4 regions of the Streptomyces sp. R35 genome follow, and region 3 is predicted to be linked to each of the others. Evidence: riboswitches for the same ligand, from Rfam matches in the RefSeq annotation. Region 3 holds a riboswitch; each other region holds the start of a gene.
The links. Region 3 has a riboswitch for cobalamin ahead of AB5J50_RS05685 (CbtB-domain containing protein). Riboswitches for the same ligand answer to the same signal wherever they lie in the genome.

Region 1: linked by a shared signal. The riboswitch ahead of AB5J50_RS15520 (prenyltransferase/squalene oxidase repeat-containing protein) and the one ahead of AB5J50_RS05685 (CbtB-domain containing protein) in region 3 are both predicted to bind cobalamin.
Region 2: linked by a shared signal. The riboswitch ahead of AB5J50_RS18520 (HoxN/HupN/NixA family nickel/cobalt transporter) and the one ahead of AB5J50_RS05685 (CbtB-domain containing protein) in region 3 are both predicted to bind cobalamin.
Region 4: linked by a shared signal. The riboswitch ahead of AB5J50_RS12190 (cobalamin biosynthesis protein) and the one ahead of AB5J50_RS05685 (CbtB-domain containing protein) in region 3 are both predicted to bind cobalamin.

The regions. Positions count from the first base shown of each region.
Region 1 is NZ_CP163440.1:3,366,007-3,371,597, reverse strand. It holds partial or broken gene AB5J50_RS15530 (energy-coupling factor transporter transmembrane component T) at 1-783, opposite strand, end outside; gene AB5J50_RS15525 (SCO2322 family protein) at 1,010-1,651, opposite strand; gene AB5J50_RS15520 (prenyltransferase/squalene oxidase repeat-containing protein) at 1,723-2,973, opposite strand; cobalamin riboswitch at 3,079-3,229, opposite strand; gene AB5J50_RS15515 (phosphotransferase) at 3,273-3,941, shown strand; gene AB5J50_RS15510 (serine hydrolase domain-containing protein) at 3,935-5,110, opposite strand; gene AB5J50_RS15505 (hypothetical protein) at 5,115-5,591, opposite strand, start outside.
Region 2 is NZ_CP163440.1:4,045,288-4,050,878, forward strand. It holds gene AB5J50_RS18510 (Cys-Gln thioester bond-forming surface protein) at 1-1,359, shown strand, start outside; gene AB5J50_RS18515 (winged helix-turn-helix domain-containing protein) at 1,543-1,902, opposite strand; cobalamin riboswitch at 2,089-2,291, shown strand; gene AB5J50_RS18520 (HoxN/HupN/NixA family nickel/cobalt transporter) at 2,319-3,422, shown strand; gene AB5J50_RS18525 (YcnI family protein) at 3,451-4,218, opposite strand; gene AB5J50_RS18530 (hypothetical protein) at 4,249-4,836, opposite strand; gene AB5J50_RS18535 (D-2-hydroxyacid dehydrogenase family protein) at 4,975-5,591, shown strand, end outside.
Region 3 is NZ_CP163440.1:1,163,379-1,168,969, forward strand. It holds gene AB5J50_RS05670 (alpha/beta fold hydrolase) at 1-550, shown strand, start outside; gene AB5J50_RS05675 (TetR/AcrR family transcriptional regulator C-terminal domain-containing protein) at 547-1,200, shown strand; gene AB5J50_RS05680 (CbtA family protein) at 1,251-2,015, opposite strand; gene AB5J50_RS05685 (CbtB-domain containing protein) at 2,041-2,262, opposite strand; cobalamin riboswitch at 2,299-2,463, opposite strand; gene AB5J50_RS05690 (histidine phosphatase family protein) at 2,564-3,142, shown strand; gene AB5J50_RS05695 (nuclear transport factor 2 family protein) at 3,171-3,572, opposite strand; gene AB5J50_RS05700 (type 1 glutamine amidotransferase domain-containing protein) at 3,850-4,545, shown strand; gene AB5J50_RS05705 (TetR/AcrR family transcriptional regulator) at 4,548-5,168, shown strand; partial or broken gene AB5J50_RS05710 (CapA family protein) at 5,178-5,591, shown strand, end outside.
Region 4 is NZ_CP163440.1:2,609,046-2,614,636, reverse strand. It holds gene cobN (cobaltochelatase subunit CobN) at 1-997, opposite strand, end outside; gene AB5J50_RS12195 (cobyric acid synthase) at 994-2,514, opposite strand; gene AB5J50_RS12190 (cobalamin biosynthesis protein) at 2,511-3,467, opposite strand; cobalamin riboswitch at 3,586-3,727, opposite strand; gene AB5J50_RS12185 (hypothetical protein) at 4,085-4,300, opposite strand; gene AB5J50_RS12180 (anion permease) at 4,321-5,562, opposite strand.

The sequences.
Region 1 (5,591 bases), 2.2 Mb from region 3:
CAGTACGGGCAGGCCGTAGCTGCCGCCCTCCGCGGTCAGCAGTCCGTACGTGCCCGCGCAGACGCCGAGCAGGCCGCCGAGCGTCAGTACGGCGGTGGTGCGGCGGACGGTGGGCGGGACCTCGGCGGTGCGGCCGTAGCCGCGGGCGTCCATCGCCGCCGCGAGGGCGACCGAGCGCTCCAACGCGCCCTCCAGGACCGGGAGTCCGACGTGCAGCAGGCCGCGCAGGCCCTTGTCCGGGCGGCCGCGCAGGCGCCGTGCGGCGCGCAGGCGCTGGACGTCCGCGATCAGGTTCGGGGCGAAGGTCAGCGCGACGACCACCGCCACGCCTGCCTCGTACAGTGCGCCGGGGAGTGACTTCAGCAGGCGGGCCGGGTTGGCGAGGGCGTTCGCCGCGCCTACGCAGATCAGGAGCGTGGCCAGTTTCAGGCCGTCGTACAGGGCGAAGACGAGGCCTTCGGCGGTGACGCGGCCGCCGATGCGGATGCCTTGGGCCCAGTGGGGGAGGGGGGCTTCGGGGAGCGTGACGATGATGTGGGTGCCGGGGATGGGGGAGCCGAGGAAGACGGCGAAGGCCAGGCGGATGGCCAGGACGGTGACACCGAGTTTGACGAAGGCGGTGTACGAGTGGGCCCAGGGGGCGGTGGTCCGGCGGGCGGCCACCACGTAGCCGGCTACGCCGATGAGCAGGGCCAGGAGGAGGGGGTTCGTGGTGCGGGAGGCGGCTGTTCCCAGGCCTAGGGCCCAGGTCCACCAGGCGCCGGGGTGGAGGGAGTTGGTGCGGGTTGCCTCCGGCGTGCGGGTGCGGGTGCGGCGGTGCGGTGGGCGTTGGGCTGGGACGGCACCCGGCGTTGGTGGCTGTGCCCACCCTCCCCCACTCTCGGCTTCGCTCGAGCGGGGGGACCCCCATCGCCCTGCGGGACGATTGCCCACAGAGGGTGGAGCGGCGGGAGCCGGCGTGAGGGCTGGGCGGTCGGGGTCGGCCGGTGTCATTGGGTTCACCCCCGCCTCAGCCCCGGTTGCGGCGGGCCTGCCAGATTGCTGCGGCGCCCAGGAGGGCTACCGCCGCTGCACCTGCCAGCAGGCCTACTGATGGGCCGTGGTGGGCCGGTTTGGGCTGGTGGGGGTGGGCGGTGGTTTTCGTCGGCTTGGTCACCTGGTCGCCGCAGCCTGTCTGGGGGTAGCCCGCAATGGCGCACAGGAGGGCGTTGGTGTCGTAGCGGAGGGGCTTGGCAACCGAGGCCAGGGCTTCGGCCGTGGTCGCGTTCGAGGGGACGCTCGCGCAGGCTGTGCGCGGGGTGGGCGGGGTTTCGCCGGACGGTGCGTCCGCGGGCGTACCGAAGTCGATGACCAGGGCCACGCGCTTCTTGCCCTGCTGGGCGGGCGTCTTGGCACAGATCGAGGCGAAGTCCCGGTTTCCGCGCGGCTGTACGGCGTGCTGGGAGTCCTCGCTGATCGCGAAGCGGAAGCCCTGGACGTCGCCGTCGGACGGCCGCGCGGTGGACGGGCCCTGGGTGGCGTACGTCCACTTCCCGCCGGTCAGGTCCCAGAAGGACCAGTAGCGGTAGCCGACCGCCTGGGCCTGCCCCGCCCCGCCGAGTACGAGGAGCAGCAGGGCCAGGGCAAGACTCAGGGTCTGGGCACGACTCAGGGTCAGGGCACGACTCAGGGTCAGGGCACGACTCGGAGCCGGGGCCGGCGCGGGCGTCCGACGGCGGCGTATCACAGCTGCTGCTTCTTGTTGCGGCCGCTGATCAGGAAGCCGATGCCGATGCCGGCGACGAGACCGACGCCCACGATCCACCAGACGCCGAGCCCCTTGTCGTCGTCCTTCTTCTTCTCGTCCTTCTTCTCGTCGCTCGCGGCGGCCGAGTGGTCGGACGCGTCCGCCGCAGGACCGGTCGCGCCGAGCTGCTTGACGAGGTCCGCGCCGCCGAAGTCGCGCGGGTCGGTGCCGGTGGCATGGGCGGCGAAGATCAGCTGGGCGTACGCGGCCGGTCCGGCCTTCGCCGCCCAGGCGCCGTAGTTCTTCTCCAGCCAGGCGAGGGGCTTCTGGGCGTCCTCGGTCCAGCCGTCGGAGGCGAGTGCGACGACCGCGTCGGCGGTGTTGCCGTAGTCGGGCTGATCCTTGGCGCCGGGCATCGCCGACTTCAGGTACGGGGTGGCGTTGAGGGCGTTGGAGAGGTAGGAGGCGCCGTTGCGGGCAGCCTCCGCCGGAGTGAGCTTCTCCGTGGCGCCGCAGACGTAACCGGACGTCGTGGTCTTCCCCGCCGTCGTCACGAACCCCTTGCCGAGGGAGCCGAGGACCGCGGCCGCCGTGGCGTCCGCGTTCGCCGTCAGCTTGCCCTTCTTGTCGGGCTGGAACGCGAACCCGCCGCCGCTGCCCTCGCCCTCGCACGCGATGGACAGCGTCACGAGTGCGTCGTACGGCGACTTGCCGCCCTGGGAGACGTCCGCGGGCTTCTGCCCGGCCGCCGCGAGCGCGCCGATCACCACGGACGTCGAGTTGGCGTCGCTGGCCCCGCCCGCGACGTACCCCCAGCCGCCGTCCTTGTTCTGCACGGACTTCAGCCATGCCACGGCCTTGCCCGTCTCGGTGTCGTGCCCGCCGAGCGCGGCGAGGGCCTGCACGGCGGCGGCCGTGTTGTTCGTGTCGACCATCGTCTTGGCGTCGCACTTCGCGGTCGCGTCGGCGCGGTACGGCGCGAACGCCCCGCTCGCGCACTGCTGCCCGGTCAGCCAGTCGACGGCCTTCGCCGCGGGCTCGACGCCCACGGTGTCCTGGGCGAGCAGTGCGAGCGACTGCCGCCAGACGCCGTCGTAGGTGGGGTCGGTGGAGCCGTACAGGCCCGACGGGAGCGCCTGGGACGCGGAAGGGGACGGGGACGAGTCCGCCGCGAGGGCGGCCGGTGCGAAGGCCGTGCCGATCACGGCGGTGGCGGCCAGTACCGCGGCGCTGCGGCGAACAATCATGACTCTCCCCTGGGGAGCCGGGCAGCAGCGGGCGCAGACTTGGCCCGAGCGGCTCCGGCTCCGTATACCTCGACGGTGCCGGCCGTCGGCGGGCTGCCGACGGCACGAGCCGGTCACGTCCCGGGCGAGGCGATCCGGCTCACCACCTGGCGGGTGATTCACGGTTGCGGGTCAGCGCCGGATTTGCACCGGCTTCCCCCCGTACGGGTGTGATGACGACGCGCTCACTCTACCGGCCCGTAAACAAGAGTCTGAGGGCCGCCTGTGGCCCCGCCCGGATGCCCGGATAGGTTCTGGCCATGCGTACGGGGAAACTGCTCGGCTCGGGGCGTTCGGCGGACGTCTACGAGATCGACGAGGCGTGGGTCCTGCGCCGGGACCGCGAGGGGTGGGGCGACGCCACCGCCGAGGCCGCGGTCATGGAACACGTACGAGGGCACGGCTATCCGGTGCCGGGCGTGCGGGCGGCGACCCGGACCGACCTGGTGATGGAGCGGCTGTCCGGGCCGACCATGCTGGAGGCGTTCGGCGCGGGACTGCTCTCCGCCGAGGAGGCCGGCCTCACCCTCGCCCGGCTGCTGCGCAGACTGCACGCCGTGCCCGCCCGGGTCTCCGCGGACCCGGCCGTCCGCGTCCTGCACCTGGACCTGCACCCCGACAACGTGATGCTCACCCCGGACGGCCCGAAGGTCATCGACTGGGCCAACGCCGAGGAGGGCCCGCCCGGCCTGGACTGGGGCACGTCCGCCGTGATCCTCGCCCAGGTGGCCGTCGGCGACGAGCCCCACGCGGAGGTCGCCGACGAGACGCTCGCCGCGATGCTCGACGGGAACGCGGCGTACCTGACGGAGGACGGGCTCACCGAGGCGAGGGCCCGGCGCGCCGCCAATCCGACCATGAGTCTGCGGGAGGTCGAACTCCTCGGCGAGGCGGAGGAGTTGATCCGTGAGCTGATCCGCCCTCACTGAGTGGTGGTGTCGGCCGCGTGCCGCCAGAAGTCCCGCATCAGCGGGGTGGGCGTCGGGTTCTCCATGCCGACCTGGGTGAGCAGCACGGTGACCGTGCCGGTGGACGGGACGAGGTGGCCGGTCGTGCCGGTGCCGCCGGTCCAGCCGTATCGGCCGGGGACGTTCCACGGGTCGGTGGGTTCGATGTCGACCTGGGCGCCGTAGCCCCAGCCCTGGCCCTCCATGAACAGTGCGCCGATGTCGCGCTGGGCCGGGGTGAGGTGGTTGGTGGTCATCTGCCGCACCGAGGCGGGGGAGAGAAGGCGGCGCCCGCGTGCGGTGCCGTCGGCCAAGAGCATCCGCGCGAAGGCCAGCCAGTCGTCGGCGGTGGAGACGAGCCCGCCGCCTCCGGACGGGAACGGCGGAACGCTGCTCCACTGCCCGTCGGGGGCGTCGGCCAGTTCGAGACCGCCGCCGTTCCGGGCGGCGCGGTAGTAGCTGGTGAATCGGTCGCGCTTGCTCGCCGGCACTTCGAAGCCCGTGTCGGTCATGCCCAGCGGCTCGAAGATCCGCTCGGCCAGGAACTCGGGGAGCGGACGGCCGGCGACCCGGGAGATCAGTACGCCCTGGAGGTCGGAGCAGGTGCCGTACAGCCAGGCCTCGCCCGGCTGGTACAGCAGCGGAACACGTGCCAGCGCCGCCACCCACGCGTCCGGCGGCGGGAAGGCGCGCAGATCGCGGCCGTCCTTCTGGACCTCGAACAGCGCCTGGACCTGCGGCAGCGTGAAGTCGGAGGGGAAGCCCCAGCCGGCCCGGGAGGAGAGCAGATCGGCGACGGTGACCGGCCGGGCGGCCGGGACCACGTCGTCGACGGGGCTCGACGGTGTACGGACGACCACCGGCTTCGCCAGCTCCGGCAGCCACGCGTCGACCGGGTCGTCGGGCGTGATCAGGCCGTCCTCGATCAGCAGCATCACCGCCGCGGCGGTGATCGGCTTGCTGATCGAGGCGATACGGAAGATCGTGTCCCTGGCCATCGGGGCGCTGCCCTCGACGTCGACGGAGCCGACGGCCTGGACGTCGACCCGGTCGCCGCGGGCCACGAGGCCCACCGCTCCCGGCACGGTGCCGTCGTCGACGTACGCGTTCAGGAGGTCGTGCAGGGCGTGCGGGTCGTGCGGGCTGCTCATCGGTTCACCTTTCCGAAGGGGTGGCGAGCTCGCGCAGTGCGTCCTCCAGCCTGGCGGCCGTGTCCGCGTCCGTCATCCGGAGCTCGCTCAGGAGGGCCCGGGTCACCGTCGCCAGGGCGCGCCGGAGCTCGGGCCGGTCCAGGGAACGTACGAGGGTTTCAGTCAGTGGTCCGGTGACCTCCGGCGGCAGCCGGTCCGCGCCCTTGGCGTAGGCGGAGGGCAGGCCCAGGCGCAGGCAGGCCAGGGTCAGCAGGTGGTCGCGGAGGGCGCTGATCCAGTGTTCGGCCTGCCACAGCGCTCCGCGTTCGAGGGAGATGCGGGCGTGCAGGACGTGGTGCCAGGCGAGGCCGGTCAGGTGATCGGGGTCAGTGGCCGCGTCGGTCGACTCCCGTACGGCCACCGAGCCGAAGACGACCCGGAACGCTCCGCCGCCCATCGGCCCGAAGGACGCCTCCGGCGTGAACCCCAGGTCCACTTCGAG
Region 2 (5,591 bases), 2.9 Mb from region 3:
CTCGCCGCCGCGACGTTGGTGTCGGGGCTCGTCGCCGTCGGGACGATCGCCACCGCCGGTACGGCCGTCGCCGACGAGACCCCGCAGAGCCTGGGCGGTGCGACCGCCACGATAGGTGACCTCAAGACGTACGGGTCCGCGGTCATCCACGAGAACGGCGAGGACAGTTGGGTGTCCGCGGGGCTGTTCGAGATGTCCGTCGACAACGGCGGCATGCTGCAGACCTACTGCATCGACATCCACAACCCGACGCAGCGGGACGCCAAATACCAGGAGACCCCCTGGAGCGGTACGTCGCTGAACGGCAACAAGAACGCGGGCAGGATCCGCTGGATCCTGCGGAACTCCTACCCGCAGGTGAACGACTTGGCGGCGCTCGCCAAGAAGGCCGGCGTCGGCAGCCTCACCGAGAAGGACGCGGCGGCCGGCACTCAGGTGGCCATCTGGCGGTACTCGGACGGTGCCGACGTGGACGCGGTGGACCCGCAGGCGGAGAAGCTCGCGGACTATCTGCAGAAGAGCGCGCGGAGTCTGGCGGAGCCCAAGGCCTCGCTGACCCTCGACCCGGCCGCGGTCTCCGGTCACGCCGGCGAGCGGCTCGGCCCCGTCACGGTGCACACCAACGCGGACAGCGTGACGGTGACGCCGCCCGCGGACTCCGCCGCCAGCGGGGTGAAGGTCGTCGGCAAGAACGGTAAGGCGATCACCTCCGCCACCGACGGCAGCCGGCTCTACTTCGACGTGCCGAAGGACAGCGCGGACGGTTCGGCCGCGCTGACCGTGCAGGCGTCCACGACCGTGCCGGTCGGCCGCGCCTTCACCTCGGAGACCCACAGCCAGACGCAGATCCTCGCGGGGTCCAGCGAGTCGACGGTCTCCGCCACGGCGACCGCCAACTGGGCGGAGAAGGGCGCGATACCGGCCCTGTCCGCCGAGAAGAACTGCGCCAAGGGCGGCGTCGACATCACGGCGGCCAACGAGGGCGACGAGGCGTTCACCTTCGAGCTGATGGGCGTCGAGCGCACCATCGCGGCGGGCAAGTCCCAGACGGTGACCATCCCGCTGCAGGAGGACCAGGCGTACGACTTCACGATCGACGCTCCGAACGGCTTCACCGAGCGGTTCAAGGGCGTACTCGACTGCAAGACCCAGGGCAGCGCGAACGACATCACGACCCAGACGGTCAGTGAGCCGAGCCCGGCGACGGTGGGCGGCACCTCCGGCGGGGGCACCGACCTCGCCGAGACCGGTGGATCCAGCGCGACCCCGGTCATCGCGGGCGTGGCCATCGCCCTGGTCGTGATCGGCGGCGCGGCGGTGTTCTTCGTCCGCAGGAAGAACGCGCCGACGCAGGACTGAGCAGCACGGCACCTTGGCAACTCAACAGTGAGTGACCGCACCACGGTGACTCCGTGAGCCCGCGGCCCCGGCCCGCCTCCCAGGCGTTCGGGGCCGCAGCCTTATCCGGATGCCCTGCCCAGATGTCCTTTCCGGATGCCCTGCCCAGATCCCCTCTTCGATCCCGGTGCGCCCGGGAGTGGCTCAGCCGGCGTCGTACGCGCAGCGTTCGAGGAGTTCGGCGGTCGGACCGTCGGTCACCCGGTAGCGCACGACCCGCCCGTCCTTGTCACCCTCGACCACCCCGGCGGTGCGGAGCAGACGCAGCGCCTGGGACACGGCGGGGTCGTTCATGCCGGTCGCGACGGCGAGGTCGGAGACCGCGAGCGGGCCCGCCCGGTGGAGGGCCAGGAGCAGGGCGAGCCGACGCGGGTCGGCGAGGAGGGAGAAGCGGTCGGCCCAGGTGCGTACATGCCCGGGCTCACCGATGGCGGCGACGGCGTCGCAGACCCGGTGGCCGTCGATGGTCCGGCGGTCGGCCCGCTCGGCGGGGACGAGATGCATGGGGGCCATCTTCGCAGGCGGCCAGGGGACACACGCCGCCGTCTCCTTCTCCGCTGCCGTCTCCTTGTCCGCCTTCGTGCCCGCCTCCGATTCCGTCTCCGTCGCCGGAACGGCCAGGGCGAGCAGCCGTATGTGATCTTCAATACCTGCGTAGCTGTGCAGCTTTGCAGGAGACACCGGCCACGCCTACGGTTGGCGGGCCGTGGTGTTCGGGAAGACCGGTGACGGCCCCTCAGGGGGCCCAGACCGGAGCGGCCCTCGCCACTGTGATCGGGGAGTTCCCGTCCCATGCCGCCTTCGGGTGGCGCCACTGGCCGCGAGGCCGGGAAGGCAGGGCCGGGCGCGTGCACCCGTCAGCCAGGAGACCGGCCACGGCATCTCACGAAGTGATCCACGAGGTGCTGGAGCGTGACCGCATGACCCTGCCCACGCAGTCGTCCCTATCCGCCGCCGGGTTCCGCTGGCGGCGCGAGGACACCGTGCGGACCGGTGTACTCCTGGCCGTGATCGCGGCGCTGCACGTCGTCGCGTTCGGCATCCTGTTCCTGCTCGTGGCGCCGGAGCACTACGAGGTCGGCTCCAAGGCGTTCGGCATCGGTCTGGGCGTCACCGCCTACACGCTGGGCATGCGGCATGCCTTCGACGCGGACCACATCGCCGCGATCGACAACACCACGCGCAAACTGATGGCCGACGGCAAGCGGCCGGTGTCGGTGGGCTTCTGGTTCGCGCTCGGGCACTCCAGTGTGGTGGTCATCCTCGCCGCACTCATCGCCGGAGGCACCCAGCTGGCTGGGCGGATCATGAACGAGGGCTCCAGCACACACCAGGTGCTCGGCATCATGGGTACGACGATCTCCGGGTCGTTCCTCTACCTCATCGCCGCCCTCAACCTCGTCGCGCTCATCGGCATCCTGAGGGTCTTCCGCGCGATGCGGGCCGGTACGTATGACGAGGCCGAGCTCGAACAGCACCTGGATTCCCGAGGGTTCATGAACCGGATCCTCGGCCGCTTCACGAAGTCCATCACGCGGCCCGGGCAGATGTTCCCGCTGGGCTTCCTCTTCGGCCTCGGCTTCGACACCGCCACCGAGGTCACGCTGATGGTGATGGCGGGCAGCGGCGCCGCGGCCGGGCTGCCCTGGTACGCGATCCTGTGCCTGCCGCTGCTGTTCGCGGCGGGGATGAGCCTGTTCGACACGCTGGACGGCACGTTCATGAACTTCGCCTACCAGTGGGCCTTCTCCAACCCGGTGCGCAAGGTCTTCTACAACCTCACCATCACCGGCCTGTCCATCGCGGTGGCCTTCTTCATCGGCACGATCGAGCTGGTGGGCGTGCTGCACGACAAGCTCGACCTGCGCGACGGGGTCACCGGCTGGATCGCGGGGCTCGACCTGGACAACGTCGGCTACATCATCGTCGGCCTGTTCGTGGTCGTCTGGGCCGCGGCCGTGGCGTACTGGCGGCTGGCCAAGGTGGAGCAGCGGTGGGCGGTCCGCCCCGCCGACGGGAGTTGAGACCGGCGGGGCGGCAGCCGCGTACCGGCTAGGAGCGGGCGGCGCGGCCGCGAGCGATGGCGAATCCGGCCGCGGCCAGACCGAGGACGCCGACGATCAGCCCGGCGATGCCCAGGCCGCGCGCCGTCGAGTCACTGCTCGACGCCGAGCTCTTGGCCGCGGCAGCCGGAGACGAGCCCGAACGGGACGCCGTACCCGAGCCCGACGACGAGTCCGAGGTGGAACCCCCGTCGGAACCGTCCTCCTCCGCGGCCTTGGCCGTGAGCGCGAGGACGGGCGCCGGGTTCTCCGGCTCCTCGCCGCCCTTCGGCGTCACCTCGATCCAGCGGGCGACATTGCCGTCCGAGTAGGTCTGCAACGTCTTGAAGCTCAACTCGTCGGTGCTGTCAGGGAGCTGACCGAAGGCGACGTCGAAGTCCTGGTACTCGCCGTGGCGGATCCGGCCGCCGGTCCAGGTGATCTCGGAGACGGCGTCGGTGATCGTGCCGTCGTCCGTCTTCACGGGCGTCTTGAGCTTGGTGGTCGTCACCTTCGCGGTCCACCCCGCCTGGGGCGTGACCAGGACGCCCAGAACCGGATGGTCGGTGGGCAGGAAGACCTGCACCTTGGTGGTGCTGGCGGTGTCCTCCTCGTTGGGGACGCGGAAGGTCAGGACGCCGTCCGTGGCGCCTTTGGCGTAGCTCTCGGGGTGGACCGTCACATGCGCGAAGGCCGCGCCCGAGGCGGTCAGGACTCCGGCCGTGGTGAGGGCGGCAACGAGGCCGGCTCGGCGCAGGGTGGTGCGTATCGGGGACATCAGGGGAACTCCGTACAGGTGTGGATGCGGTCAGGGCGTGGGGGCGAGCCCTGCCGGCGGTCCCCGACGGGAGACGGCGTGCCGCAGCAACAACTGCCGAAGTGGCCGCGGATCCACGTGATTTCGGCGTACGGCGTTCCGGCGGGCCCGTGCGTGAGACGGTCCCGTCCGCGCCCGCCACCATGCCGCGAGCCCCGGCACAAGTGCCACGGCCCACCGCAGCAGGGACCACAGCGCGGCCTCGCCGCACCGCAGCCACCAGGTCGCGAGCAGGGCCGCGGCCACATGCGCGGCCGTGGCGTGGGGCGTCAGGGCGTGGACGTGCGCGTGCGTCATGTGCGCCCCGTGCATGTCCATCGCCATGCGCGGCCGGGCGGCCTCGAACCCGAGGTGGAGTCCGGCCTGCGCGGCCAGCATTCCGCCGCCGATCCCGAGCAGCGACCGCTCCCGGCCGCCCAGCAGACAGCCGGCCGCGAAGACGGCGAGGAATCCGGCACCGTCCGCCCAGAACGGCGGTGCCTCCCCCGTCGCCAGCCCGTGCCCCCCGGCGGCCAGCAGCACGCACAGCACGGCGAACACCGCCGCGCGCAAGCTCCGTACCGCCAGGGACGCACTCATGGAGCCCAGATACTGCCACGGTGAGCGAGCGGGCGTCGCGACTTACGGATCAGCCGCCTCCTCCACGGAGGTGCGGGCGGCCCAGGGTGCGTTGTCGTCGCTCCGGTAGGGTCGGGCTGAGCCTGGGAGGGACCTGACATGCAACTTCGCTGTGCCGTGCTGGACGACTTTCAGGGCGTCGCGACCGAGATGGCGGACTGGTCGCCGGTCTCGGGCGAGGTGGAGGTCATCAGCTTCACCGAGCACTTCCCCGGCGAGGACACGCTGGCCGCCGCCCTCGCGGACTTCGACATCGTCGTCACCTTGCGCGAGCGGGTGCTCTTCCCGGCGTCGCTGCTGGCCCGGCTGCCGCGGCTGAAGCTGCTGATCGCCTCCGGGATGCGCAACTCGGTGATCGACTACGCGGCCGCCGAGGCGCACGGCGTCACCGTGTGCGGCACTCCGAGCTCCTCGACCCCGCCGGTCGAGCTGACGTGGGCGCTGCTGCTCGGCCTCGCGCGGGGCATCGTCACGGAGCACAACGCGCTGCGGGCGGGCGGCCCTTGGCAGAGCACCGTCGGCGCCGATCTGCACGGCCGCCGGCTCGGTCTGCTCGGGCTCGGGAAGATCGGCGGCCGGGTGGCCCAGGTGGGCCTCGCCTTCGGCATGCAGGTGGGCGCGTGGAGCCAGAACCTCACCAAGGAGCGCGCCGACGAGGTGGGGGTGGAGCTTGCCGCCTCCAAGGAGGAGTTGCTCGCGAGCAGCGACTTCGTCTC
Region 3 (5,591 bases):
CGGCGCCGTCGTCCACGAGCCGCCGCTCATGCAGGTGCTGCCCTTGGACAGCCCGGAGCGACAGGCCATGGAGGACATCGAACGGCTCGGCCGGGAGAAGGGTCCGCTGCGGGCGTCGGCCGCGTTCGGCGCGATGACGCTTCCGCAGCCGCCGCGGATGTTCGTGTCGCCGAGGGGCCAGGCGCTGATCGCCGCGACCTCCCGCGTGATGCTGGCCACCGCCGGTGCCGCGCAGCGGGTGACCGGTCGCGAGCCGGACACCATGACCCGCATCCTGGGCAACTCCCGCATCCTCGTCGAGCGGGAACTGCCCGAGTTCTGCTTCGCGTACCAGCCCGACCTCGATGCCCTGCGGGACGTGGGCATCCCCTGGCGCCTCGCCACGGGCCGCGACAGCGAAGGGCGCCCCTACCACCGTCCCGCTCACGTCCTGAGCGAGCTGCTCGGCGTAGCATGCGAGGAGTTCCCCGGAGGCCACACGGTCTACCAGCAGCTTCCGGAGGAATTCACCCAGCGGCTGACCACGATTCTGGACCAACTCTCCTCATGAAGACCGACAAGGGCAGCGCGGCGGACACGCGGCCGTCCCCGCGCGTCAGACCGGCGCTGAACCGGACGTACATCGCCGCCGCCGCACTGGCCCTGATCGACGCCAACGGCCTCGGCAACTTCTCGATGCGCAAGCTCGGCGCGGGGCTCGGGGTCGACCCGATGGCGGTGTACCGCTACTTCCGGGACCAGGAGGAGCTGTTCGACGGCATCGCGGAGGCGCTCTTCGACGAGCTCGACGTCGACTCGCTGCCCTGGGACGACACTTGGCGGGCGGTCTCCGAGCAGTACTGCCTGCGGCTGCGCGACACGCTGCTCCGCCATCCGCAGGCGGTCTCGGTCTTCGCGACCCGTCCGGTGCGCTCGCGTGCATCGATCGACACGGGCGTACGGATCATCGAGCTGCTTCAGGCCAGGGGCTTCACCCCGACCCACGCCCTGCAGATCGCTCGCTGTCTGCGCGAGTTCACCATCGGGCACGCGCTGAGCCTGGCGGTGGTGCGGCTCGGTTCGCAGAGCCGCAGCAAGAAGCCCGCGCCCGAATCGCCCGCGTACAACGTCCTCGCCCGCGCGGCCGACGACACGGAGATCGACGAACACTTCGACATCGGCCTCACGGCGATGCTGGACGGCTTCGAGCGGCTGATCTGAACGAGAAGGGCGGCCCGGGTCGACGACCGGGACCGCCCTTTTTCAACTGCTCAGTGAGCGACGGGAGTTGCCTCCGCGGCGGGCTCCTTCTCCCGCACGGTGGCTGGTCGTGGAGCCAGCACCCGCTCCGCCAGCACCCCGAAGACCAGACCGAAGGCGGTCCACAGGGTCAGCTGGATGGCCAGGGCCGCGAGGCGGAACTGCCAGAGCAGGGTGGCGGAGAAGTCCTTCGGGACCTCGTTGACGGCCGGCAGGAACGCGTACGCGAGGCCGATGGCGAGGACGAAGAACGCGCCCGCCGCGAGCGTCGCGTTCCAGTTGCCCAGGCGCGGCGCGAGGCGCTTGCCCAGGATGACCGTGGCGACGGCGAGCAGCACGCTGAGCACCATCATCAGGAAGTACAGGGTCGTGCGCTTGCCGATGGTGTCGGGGTCGCCGACGGACGGCGGGTTGGCCGGGTACTTCAGGAACGGCACTACGTAGACGGCGAGCAGGCCCGCCGCCGACAGCAGGAGCGCGCTGGCGCGCGGCCCGAACCGGCCGATCCTGCCCAGCGCGAAGCAGTACGCGAGGGCGGCGATCCCGCCGAACGAGACCCCGTAGACGAGGACACCGGTGGCCAGGCCGCCGGTGGACTGCATCGTGCGGGAGACGATCTCCATGCCGTGCTCGTGCGAGTGCGCCTCCTCGTAGGCGATCGCCGAGTCCACGCGCGGCTCACCCAGGAAGTAGGCGACGACCAGGGCGAGCAGGCCCGCGGCGAGACCCGCGAGCATGCCACGCACCAGGAGGTTTCTGACAGTTGCGGAATTCATGAGCTCGTACGTTTCCTCTTCGCCGTCAGTGGCAGGGGAAGCCGAGCAGGTGGCGGGCGTCGTGCACCCACTCGTGCACGTTCTCGCCGGACACGAGGGAGGTGGCGCCCTGTTCGGCGCCGACGAAGTAGAGCAGGACCAGCATCAGGATGCCGAAGAAGACCGCCCAGGGGGCGATCGCGCCGATCGGCAGCTTCGCGGGAACGGCGGTGGGGGTAGCGGTCGGCTGAGCGACGGACTGCGCCATGGGGCAGAACCTCCTGGGGAACTCGCGTCCCATCTTGGTGGTGCACAGGACGACGGCCGCGGGTCTGACTTGCTCGACCTTCACCACCCCTGGCGGGAGTGGTTCTTGATGGGCTTACAGTGGCGCGACCGTGCCGGATTTCCACCGGACTTCCGCCGAACCGTCGTCAATATCGACGAGACCGTACCGCGTGGCGGGGATCCGGCCAAGGGCGCATGAGGGGCACGGCGTGCGCCCCTGACCCGGCCGCGTGGCCGGTTCCCGTACCGCACAAGGGTTTTGCACAGGAAAGTGGATGTGGATGACGAGCCGAGTGATCCTGATCTCAGCGGCGATCAGCGAGGCACTGCGCGAGGCCCGCTTCGACGACGGATGTCCGGTCGACGCCTCGGGGCTGCGGCTCGCGCGGGCGGCCGCGGACAGTGTTCCGGCCGCGGCCCGGCTGTGGGTCTCCCCCACCGTGCGGTGCCGCGAGACCGCGGGCGCGCTCGGCCTCGACACCCCTGAGGACCCACCGGAGTTGGCCGGTCTGGACGTGGGCCGCTGGCGCGGGGCGACCCTCGACGAGGTGAGCGCGAAGGAGCCGGAGGCGGTGGCACGGTGGCTTGCCGATCCCGGATCCGCGCCGCACGACGGGGAGTCGGTGCGGGCGTTCTGCGACCGGGTGGCGGGCTGGCTGGACACGGCCTCCGACGTCACCGGGCGAACCGTCGCCGTGGTGGAGCCGGAGGTCGTACGGGCTTTGGTGGTACGGGTGTTGGGAGCGCCGGAGTCGGCCTTCTGGCGCGTCGACGTGCCACCGCTGACCGCCACGGAGTTCAGCGGCCGCGCGGGTCGCTGGAACGTTCGCGCGGGACGCCCGCTCGGGGAGCCGGGCTGACCCGTCGACCATCAGAGTGCGTCGCCGCTCACGCGCCAGCCGCCTCCGCCACCTCCCGTGAGATCCGCTCGAACTGCGCCCCCATCGCCTCGGAGAGCGCCTGGGCCGCCGTCAGCGGACGGACCATGACCATGAAGTCGTCGATCCGGCCGTCCTCGTCGAAGTGCAGGAAGTCGCAGCCGGTGAGCTGCTTGTCGCCCACCTTCGCCTCGAAGACCAGCGCGTGGTCCCGGCCGTCGGCGCCGGCGATCTCGCGTACGTACCGGAAGTCGGTGAAGACACGGGAGACGCCGCGCAGGATGGCCGCGGTGATCGCCTTGCCCGGGTAGGGCTTGAAGGCGACGGGGCTGGTGAACACCACGTCCTCGGCCAGCATCTCCTCGATCGCGGCGAAATCTCCGGCCTCCACGGCCTTGCGGAAGGAATGCATCACGCCCACCTCTTCTACTCAACCAGTTGTCTAGGTGCGGATGAGATTAATCGTGCATGTTCCCGGCGTCCAGCCTCGGGGCGGGGCCGCCCGCCGTATTCCCGGCGCGGTATTGGATCCCCTATGCCTGCGAGCGGGTTTCTTATTGGTCACCTATGTCCGACACGCATACCGTCGAGGACATCGCCGCCCTGACGATCTGAGCGCAGAACGTCAGGGCGTACGGCCAAGAACGCTCCCCAGGTCCGCCAGGGCCCGCTCCCCCGGAGAACACACCATGTCGAAGATCCTTTTCGTGATGACCGGCGTCGACCACTGGACGCTCGCCGACGGCACCCGGCACCCGACCGGCTTCTGGGCCGAAGAGGCCGTCGCCCCGTACGAGGCCTTCAAGGCCGCGGGCCACGAGGTCGTCGTCGCCACGCCGGGCGGCGTCGTGCCGACCGTGGACCAGGGAAGCCTGGCGCCCGAGGTGAACGGCGGGCAGGAGGGCGCCGACCGGATCGCCGGCGCCCTCGCGTCGATCGCCGAGCTCCAGCAGCCGATCAAGCTGGAGGAAGTGGACCTGGACGACTACGCGGCCGTCTTCTACCCCGGCGGCCACGGCCCGATGGAGGACCTCGCGGTCAACGCCGACTCCGGCCGCCTCCTCACCCTCGCGCTCGACTCGGGCAAGCCGCTCGGTGTCGTATGCCACGCCCCGGCCGCGCTGCTCGCCGCCACCCGCGAGGACGGCGGCAACGCCTTCGCGGGCTACCGGGTCTCCGCCTTCACCAACGCCGAGGAGACGCAGGCGGGTCTCGCCGCCCGGGCGAAGTGGCTGCTCCAGGACCGGCTCGTCGAGGCGGGCGTCGACTTCCAGGAGGGCGAGCCGTGGGCCCCCAAGGTGGTGGTCGACCGCAATCTGGTCACCGGCCAGAACCCGTCCTCCTCCGCCCCGCTCGCGGCCGAGCTGCTGAAGAAGCTGGCCTGACGATGGCCACCGACCGGCTCGACGAGGTCCTCGACGCCGCCTACGAGTGCCTGACCAGGTACGGCGTACGGCGCACCACGATGGACGACATCGCCTCCACCATGGGCGTGTCCCGGTCAGCGGTCTACCAGTACGTGCGTGGCAAGGACGACGCCTTCCGCCGCCTCGCCGGACGCCTGCACGAGCAGGCGCTCGGCCGGGCCCGGCAGGCGGCCACCGGGGACACCCCGCACACCGAACGCGTCCGGGGCGTCCTCGCGGCCAAGCTCGACCTGGTGGGCCGGCTGGCCGGGGACTCCCCGCACACGGCCGAACTCCTCGACGAGAAGGCCCGGTTGTTCGGTGACATCTGCCACGCCTTCACCGGCGAGCTGCGCCGCCTCCTGATCACCCTCTTCGCCGAGGCGGACTCCCTGGCCGGCGTCGAACCCGCCGAGGCCGCCGACATCTGCCTCGCCCTGGTCGTCGGCCTGGAGTCGGCGCCCGAGGGCAGACATCTGCTGCGCCCGGCGACCGACGCCCTGCTGACCGGACTGCTGGGAGCACCGGTGCAGAGGCCTCCCGTAGTCCCTGGTCAGGAGTGTGCTCGCGGCCCGGAAGCAATACCCGCCGGACCGGCCTAGCCTGGAGGAATGGGCGGTGACCTCGTCACGCTGTTCCTGGCCGGTGACGTGATGCTCGGCCGCGGAGTCGACCAGATCCTTCCGCACCCCGGCGATCCGGAGCTGCCGGAGTCGTACATCAAGGACGCCCGCGCCTATGTGGAGCTGGCCGAGGCGGCGAACGGCATGATTCCCCAGCCGGTCGGCTTCCCCTGGCCGTGGGGCGACGCTCTGGACGTGCTCGACGCGGCGGCGCCCGACGCCCGGATCCTCAACCTGGAGACCGCCGTCACGCGGAACGACGAGATCGCGCCCGCCAAAGAGGTCCACTACCGGATGCACCCGGCCAACCTGCCCGCCCTGGCCGCGGCCCGTCCGCACGTCTGCGCCCTGGCCAACAACCATGTGCTGGACTACGGCCGCCGCGGGCTGGAGGAGACCCTC
Region 4 (5,591 bases), 1.4 Mb from region 3:
CGAGCTTCTTGTCCGCGTTCGGCTTGTGCTTCAACTGGGCGTGCCGCACGGCGATTCCGGCGACGCGCGCGGCCCGCTCGGGGTCGGCGACGTAGACCGGGACGTCGTCCGGGCCCTGCTCCTTGAAGGAGAAGGGGACCGTGATGAGGCGGCCGTCGAACTCCGGGATTGCGACCTGCATCGCCGCGTCCATGGGGGAGAGGGCGGCGTCGGACCCGTCCCAGGCGGCCTTCGACGAGGTGAGGCACAGGCCTTGCAGCACAGGGATGTCGAGGTCGGCGAGCGCGCCGATGTCCCAGGCCTCCTCGTCGCCGCCCGCGGACGCCTGCGAGGCGTGCGTGCCGCCCGCCGCGAGTACGGTGGCGACCAGCGCGTCGGCCTTCCCGAGGATCTCGTACAGGCCCGCGTCCGCGCCGCGCAGCGAACCGCAGTACACGGCAAGGGCGTTGACGCCCCGCGCCTCGATCGCGTCGCACAGCGTGTCGACGAAGCCGGTGTTGCCGGACAGCTCGTGCGCCCGGTAGAAGAGCACGCCGACCGTCGGGCGGCCCTCGACGAACGCGCGCTCGCCGTGGACGCCGTACTCCGCCATCTTGTGCGGCTCCTCGAAGCCCTCACCCGTCAGGAGCACGGTGTCGGAGAGGAAGCGGGCCAGCTCGGTCAGGTTCTCCGGGCCGCCCTCGACGAGATACCGCAGCGCCTCGGCCACCACACCCGCGGGAACCGACGACTCGGCCATCAACTCGGCGTCCGGGACGGCCTCTCCGCCGAGCAGCACGGTCGGGATGCCGGACGCCTTGAGGAAGGCGAGGCCGTCCTCCCAGGCACGCTTGCCGCCCAGCAGCCGTACGACGGCGATGTCCGCGCCCTCGACGAGCGCGGGCAGCTCGGCCGTGACATCCACCCGGGTCGGATTGCCGATCCGGTACGGGGCGCCGGAGGCACGGGCCGCCAGCAGATCCGTGTCGGCGGTCGACAACAACAACACTGTGCTCATGCGGGCGCTCCCGGTGGAATGAAAGGCAGTCCTGATGGCGCGCCCGACTCGATGAGCCGCCAGAGCGCGTCCGTGTCCGCGTGTTCCTCGATCAGATCGCCGAGCCGGTCCAGCTGCTCCTCGCGCAGCGCCGCGAACGACGTGTCGGCGGCCGGCACGAAACGGCGGCCCGCGGCGGCCGCCACCTCGCGCAGAAAGGCACGCCGGAACCCGTCCGACTCCAGCGAGCCGTGCCAGTGCGTGCCCCAGACGGCACCGACCCGGCACCCGTCCAGGAAGGGTTCTCCGCCGGTGACGTCGGCGACGCCGTGGTGGATCTCGTACCCCTCGACGTGCTCGCCGAGCGCCTCGCCGACCGGCCGGGTGAGGGTCTTCTCGCGCGCGAACCGCACGCGTACGGGGAGGAGTCCGAGCCCGTCGACCTGACCGGCGCGCGACTCGACCTCGTCCTCGATGTGCTCGCCGAGGACCTGGAAGCCACCGCAGATGCCCAGCACGGGCCGCCCCTCGGCGGCCCGGCGTGCGATCGCGTCCGCGAGTCCGCGCTTCCGCAGCCACTCCAGCGCCTTCACCGTCCCCCGGGTCCCCGGTACGACGACGAGGTCGGCGTCGGCCAGTTCCTCGGCCCGGTCCACGAACCGCACGACGACACCCGGCTCGGCGGCCAGCGCGTCCACGTCCGTGAAGTTGGACATGAGGGGGACGGCACAGACGGCGACGCGGAGGATGTCCGCGCCGACGGGTTCCGCCACGACGGACTCCCGCACGGCACCCCGCAGCGAGACACGCAGCCCGTCCTCCTCGTCTATGCCGAGACCGTGCTGGAAGGGGAGGACGCCGTAGGAGCGCCGCCCGGTGAGGCCGTGGAGCATGTCGAGCCCCGGCTCCAGCAGGGAGACATCCCCCCTGAACTTGTTGACGAGGAACCCGGCGACGAACTCCTGGTCCTCGCGCGACAGCAGCGCGACCGTCCCGAAGAACGAGGCGAACACGCCCCCGCGGTCGATGTCGCCGACGACGAGCACGGGCAGCCGCGCGTTGCGCGCGATCCCCATGTTCACGATGTCCGTCCGCCGCAGATTGATCTCGGCCGGACTGCCGGCCCCCTCACAGATCACCGCGTCATACGTGCCCCGCAACTCGGCGAGGCAGTCCAGCACGGTCCCCAGGAGGGCCTCCTGTCGTCCCCCGTGATAGCCGCGCGCGGTCATCTCACCCACCGGCTTGCCCATGAGGACGACCTGACTGCTGCGATCGCTCCCCGGCTTGAGCAGCACGGGATTCATCAGCGCGGTGGGCTCGACGCGCGCGGCCTGCGCCTGCATGGCCTGCGCGCGCCCGATCTCGGCGCCCTCGCGCGTCACGAACGAGTTCAGCGACATGTTCTGCGCCTTGAAGGGCGCGACCTTGACGCCCTGGCGCACCAGCCACCGGCAGATCCCGGCGGTGACGACGCTCTTGCCGGCGTCGGAGGTGGTCCCGGCAACGAGGAGTCCGCCGCCCGTTCCGCCACTCATGAGGTACGCCCCTTCGCGAGAAGTCTCTGGGAGAGCAGTCGCCCGGCGGCACTCACGCCGAGGGCGAGCCAGCTCACCCGCCGCGACAGCCGTACGGCCCGCTCTATGTCGTCGACTTGGACGGCGCGCCCGGTGCCGTTGAGCACGGGCCGGTGCTCGACCCGCCCCCCGTACGTGAGCGTCCCGCCGAGCCGCACCCCGAGCGCCCCCGCGAACGAGGCCTCCACAGGCCCGGCGTTTGGGCTCGGATGCTTACGTGCGTCGGCACGCCAGGCGCGTACGGCACCCCGCGGAGCACTTCCGGCCGCGCTCGCGAGCACGGCGGTCAGCCGTGCCCCCGGCCATCCGGCCACATCGTCGAGTCGCGCGGAAGCCCACCCGTACCGCCGGTACTTGGGGGACTTGTGCCCGACCATGGCGTCGAGCGTGTTCACGGCACGGAAGGCGACCAGCCCGGGAACGCCGCCCACGGCGCCCCACACCAGTGCCCCCACCACCGCGTCGGAGGTGTTCTCGGCGACGGACTCGACGACGGCCCGTGCGATCCCGTCGGAGTCCAGCGCCTGGGGATCCCGCCCGCACAGATGCGGCAGCCGCTCCCGGGCCACCTCGACATCACCGGCCGCGAGCGCGTCACCGATCGCGCGGGCCTCGCGCCCGAGGGAGGTTCCCCCGACGACGGCCCAAGTGGCGGCGGCGGTCAGCGCGATGGAGGCGGTACGAGAGGAACGTACGGAATGGCTCGCGAGCGCCGCGAGGCCTGCGGCACCGCCCACGCACACGGCGGTGTGCAGCGCGCCCCACCCGCGGTGGTCCCGCCACAACACCCGCTCCACGGCTCCCGCGGCCCGCCCGAACGCGGCGACCGGATGCCCCCGGCGAGGGTCGCCGAGCAGCAGGTCGCCGAGGAGGCCGGCGGTGGCGCCGTACGCGAAGACGCGATCGGCACGCATCGGTTCAGCCGACCGTGGGGTCGGGGACAACCGTCGTTCGCGTCACTCGCGTCGTTGGCAGGGCACTTGGGCAGCCGCGCATGGCGATATGTCCTCACTCAGGGTGTCCACGCCCTGGTTCGACGAGACCGGCGGTGAGAGTTCCTGGCTCCCGGGGAATTCCTTCCCCGGTGACAGTGGCGGGACCGCGCCGGACTCACACCGGCTTCCTCTCATGCCGCCGTACTTGGCTCGGGCAGTCCACCACGGGGTTGGAAGACCCGTCAACTTGCTGTTGACCTGCGACGGGAGAGTGTGCTGAGACCCACACCGCCGCCACCCCGGCCTGTCCGCCGAGACCGACTTGCGCCGAATTCCCCTGTGGGGGGCGGCAGTCCACGGATGCGCTGATGATCACGGAGCGTAGGCATCCGAAATGCCTGACGAGACGCTCTGCGCGAAGGTGCGGGACCGGTACGCCGAGCTGTCCCGCCGACGCGGAAAAAGAGCCGCCCTGCTCACCGTCACCAGGAAAGGGTGACCGATGAGCAGGGCGGCGATGATCGTGCGGTCCTCAGAAAGGCCGTGCGGTCCTCAGAAAGGATCGTGCGGTGCTCGGACCATGGTCGGCCGGTGCTTCAGGCGATGATCAAGGAGATGCCGTACGCCACCGCCGCAGCGCAGGCCGCGAAGCAGACGTACGCGCCCGTGGCCGCCGCGGCGGCCGAACCGCCCTGGGCCGACTCCTTCTTGGAGAGGCCGACGACGCCGAGGGTGAAGAGGCCGACGAGGGCCACGGTCACTCCGAGGCTCACTCCGATGACGGACCCGAGGGCTGCCCAGTCGATGTTCATGCTGTTTCTTCCTTCGGGTCTCAGGCCATGGCCGACGGAGCCGACGGGTTCGCCGCGGTCTCGGCGGGAGCCGGAATGGTGGCCGTGAGGTCATCGGTGATGCTGCCGGCCGGGGGCGGGGTCACGGCGGCGATGGCCGTGGTCACGACACCGGCGGGCTCCTCGGTCTCGTTGACGTTGGTGGCGTCGACCACCTCGCGGCGCGAGATCCGCCAGATCGCGGCGCTGGAGGCGATCAGGAAGACGGCGACGAGCGCGGTACCCCAGTCGCCGAGGCCGGTGACCCACTCGGCGCCCGCGCCGACCAGCGCGGCGGCCGGCAGCGTCAGACCCCAGGCGACGAACATCCGGGTGGCGGTGGACCAGCGGACCACGCCCCCCTTGCGGCCGAGGCCGGCGCCCATCACGGAACCGGAGACGGAGTGCGTGGTGGAGAGGGAGAAGCCGATGTGGGAGGAGGCCAGGATGACCGTGGCCGCGCTGGTCTGGGCGGCGAAGCCCTGCTGCGGCTGGAGGTCGGTCAGGCCCTTGCCCATCGTGCGGATGATGCGCCAGCCGCCCAGGTAGGTGCCGAGCGCGATGGCGAGACCGGCGGAGAGGATCACCCAGACCGGCGGATCGGCGTCGGGGGCGATGGCGCCACCGGCGATCAGGGCCAGGGTGATGATGCCCATCGTCTTCTGGGCGTCGTTGGTGCCGTGGGCCAGCGAGACCAGGCCGGCGGAGGCGATCTGGCCGGCGCGGTAGCCCTTCGCGGTGGCCTTGGCGTCGGCGTTCTTGCTGAGCCTGTACGACAGCCGCGTGGCGAGCATCGCGGCGATGCCCGCGACGATCGGGGCCGCGACGGCGGGCAGCAGCACCTTGCCGACCAGGACGTCACCGTGCACGGCGCCGGTGCCGGCGGAGGCGATGGTGGCGCCGACCAGGCCGCCCATGAGGGCGTGCGAGGAGCTGGACGGAAGGCCGACGAGCCACGTCAGCAGATTCCAGAGGATGGCACCGACAAGCGCCGCGAAGATCACTTCTGGCTGGATGCCGGATTCGTCGACGAGGCCTTTGGAGATCGTGTTGGCGACCTCCACCGAGAGGAAGGCGCCGACAAGGTTGAGCACGGCGGACATAGCCACCGCGACCTTGGGCTTGAGCGCGCCGGTCGAGATGGTGGTGGCCATCGCGTTGGCGGTGTCGTGGAAACCGTTCGTGAAATCGAACACGAGAGCGGTGACGATCACGATTCCGAGGAGGAGCGTGATGTGTTCCATTTACCCAGGCTTCTGTTTGACGTCAGTGG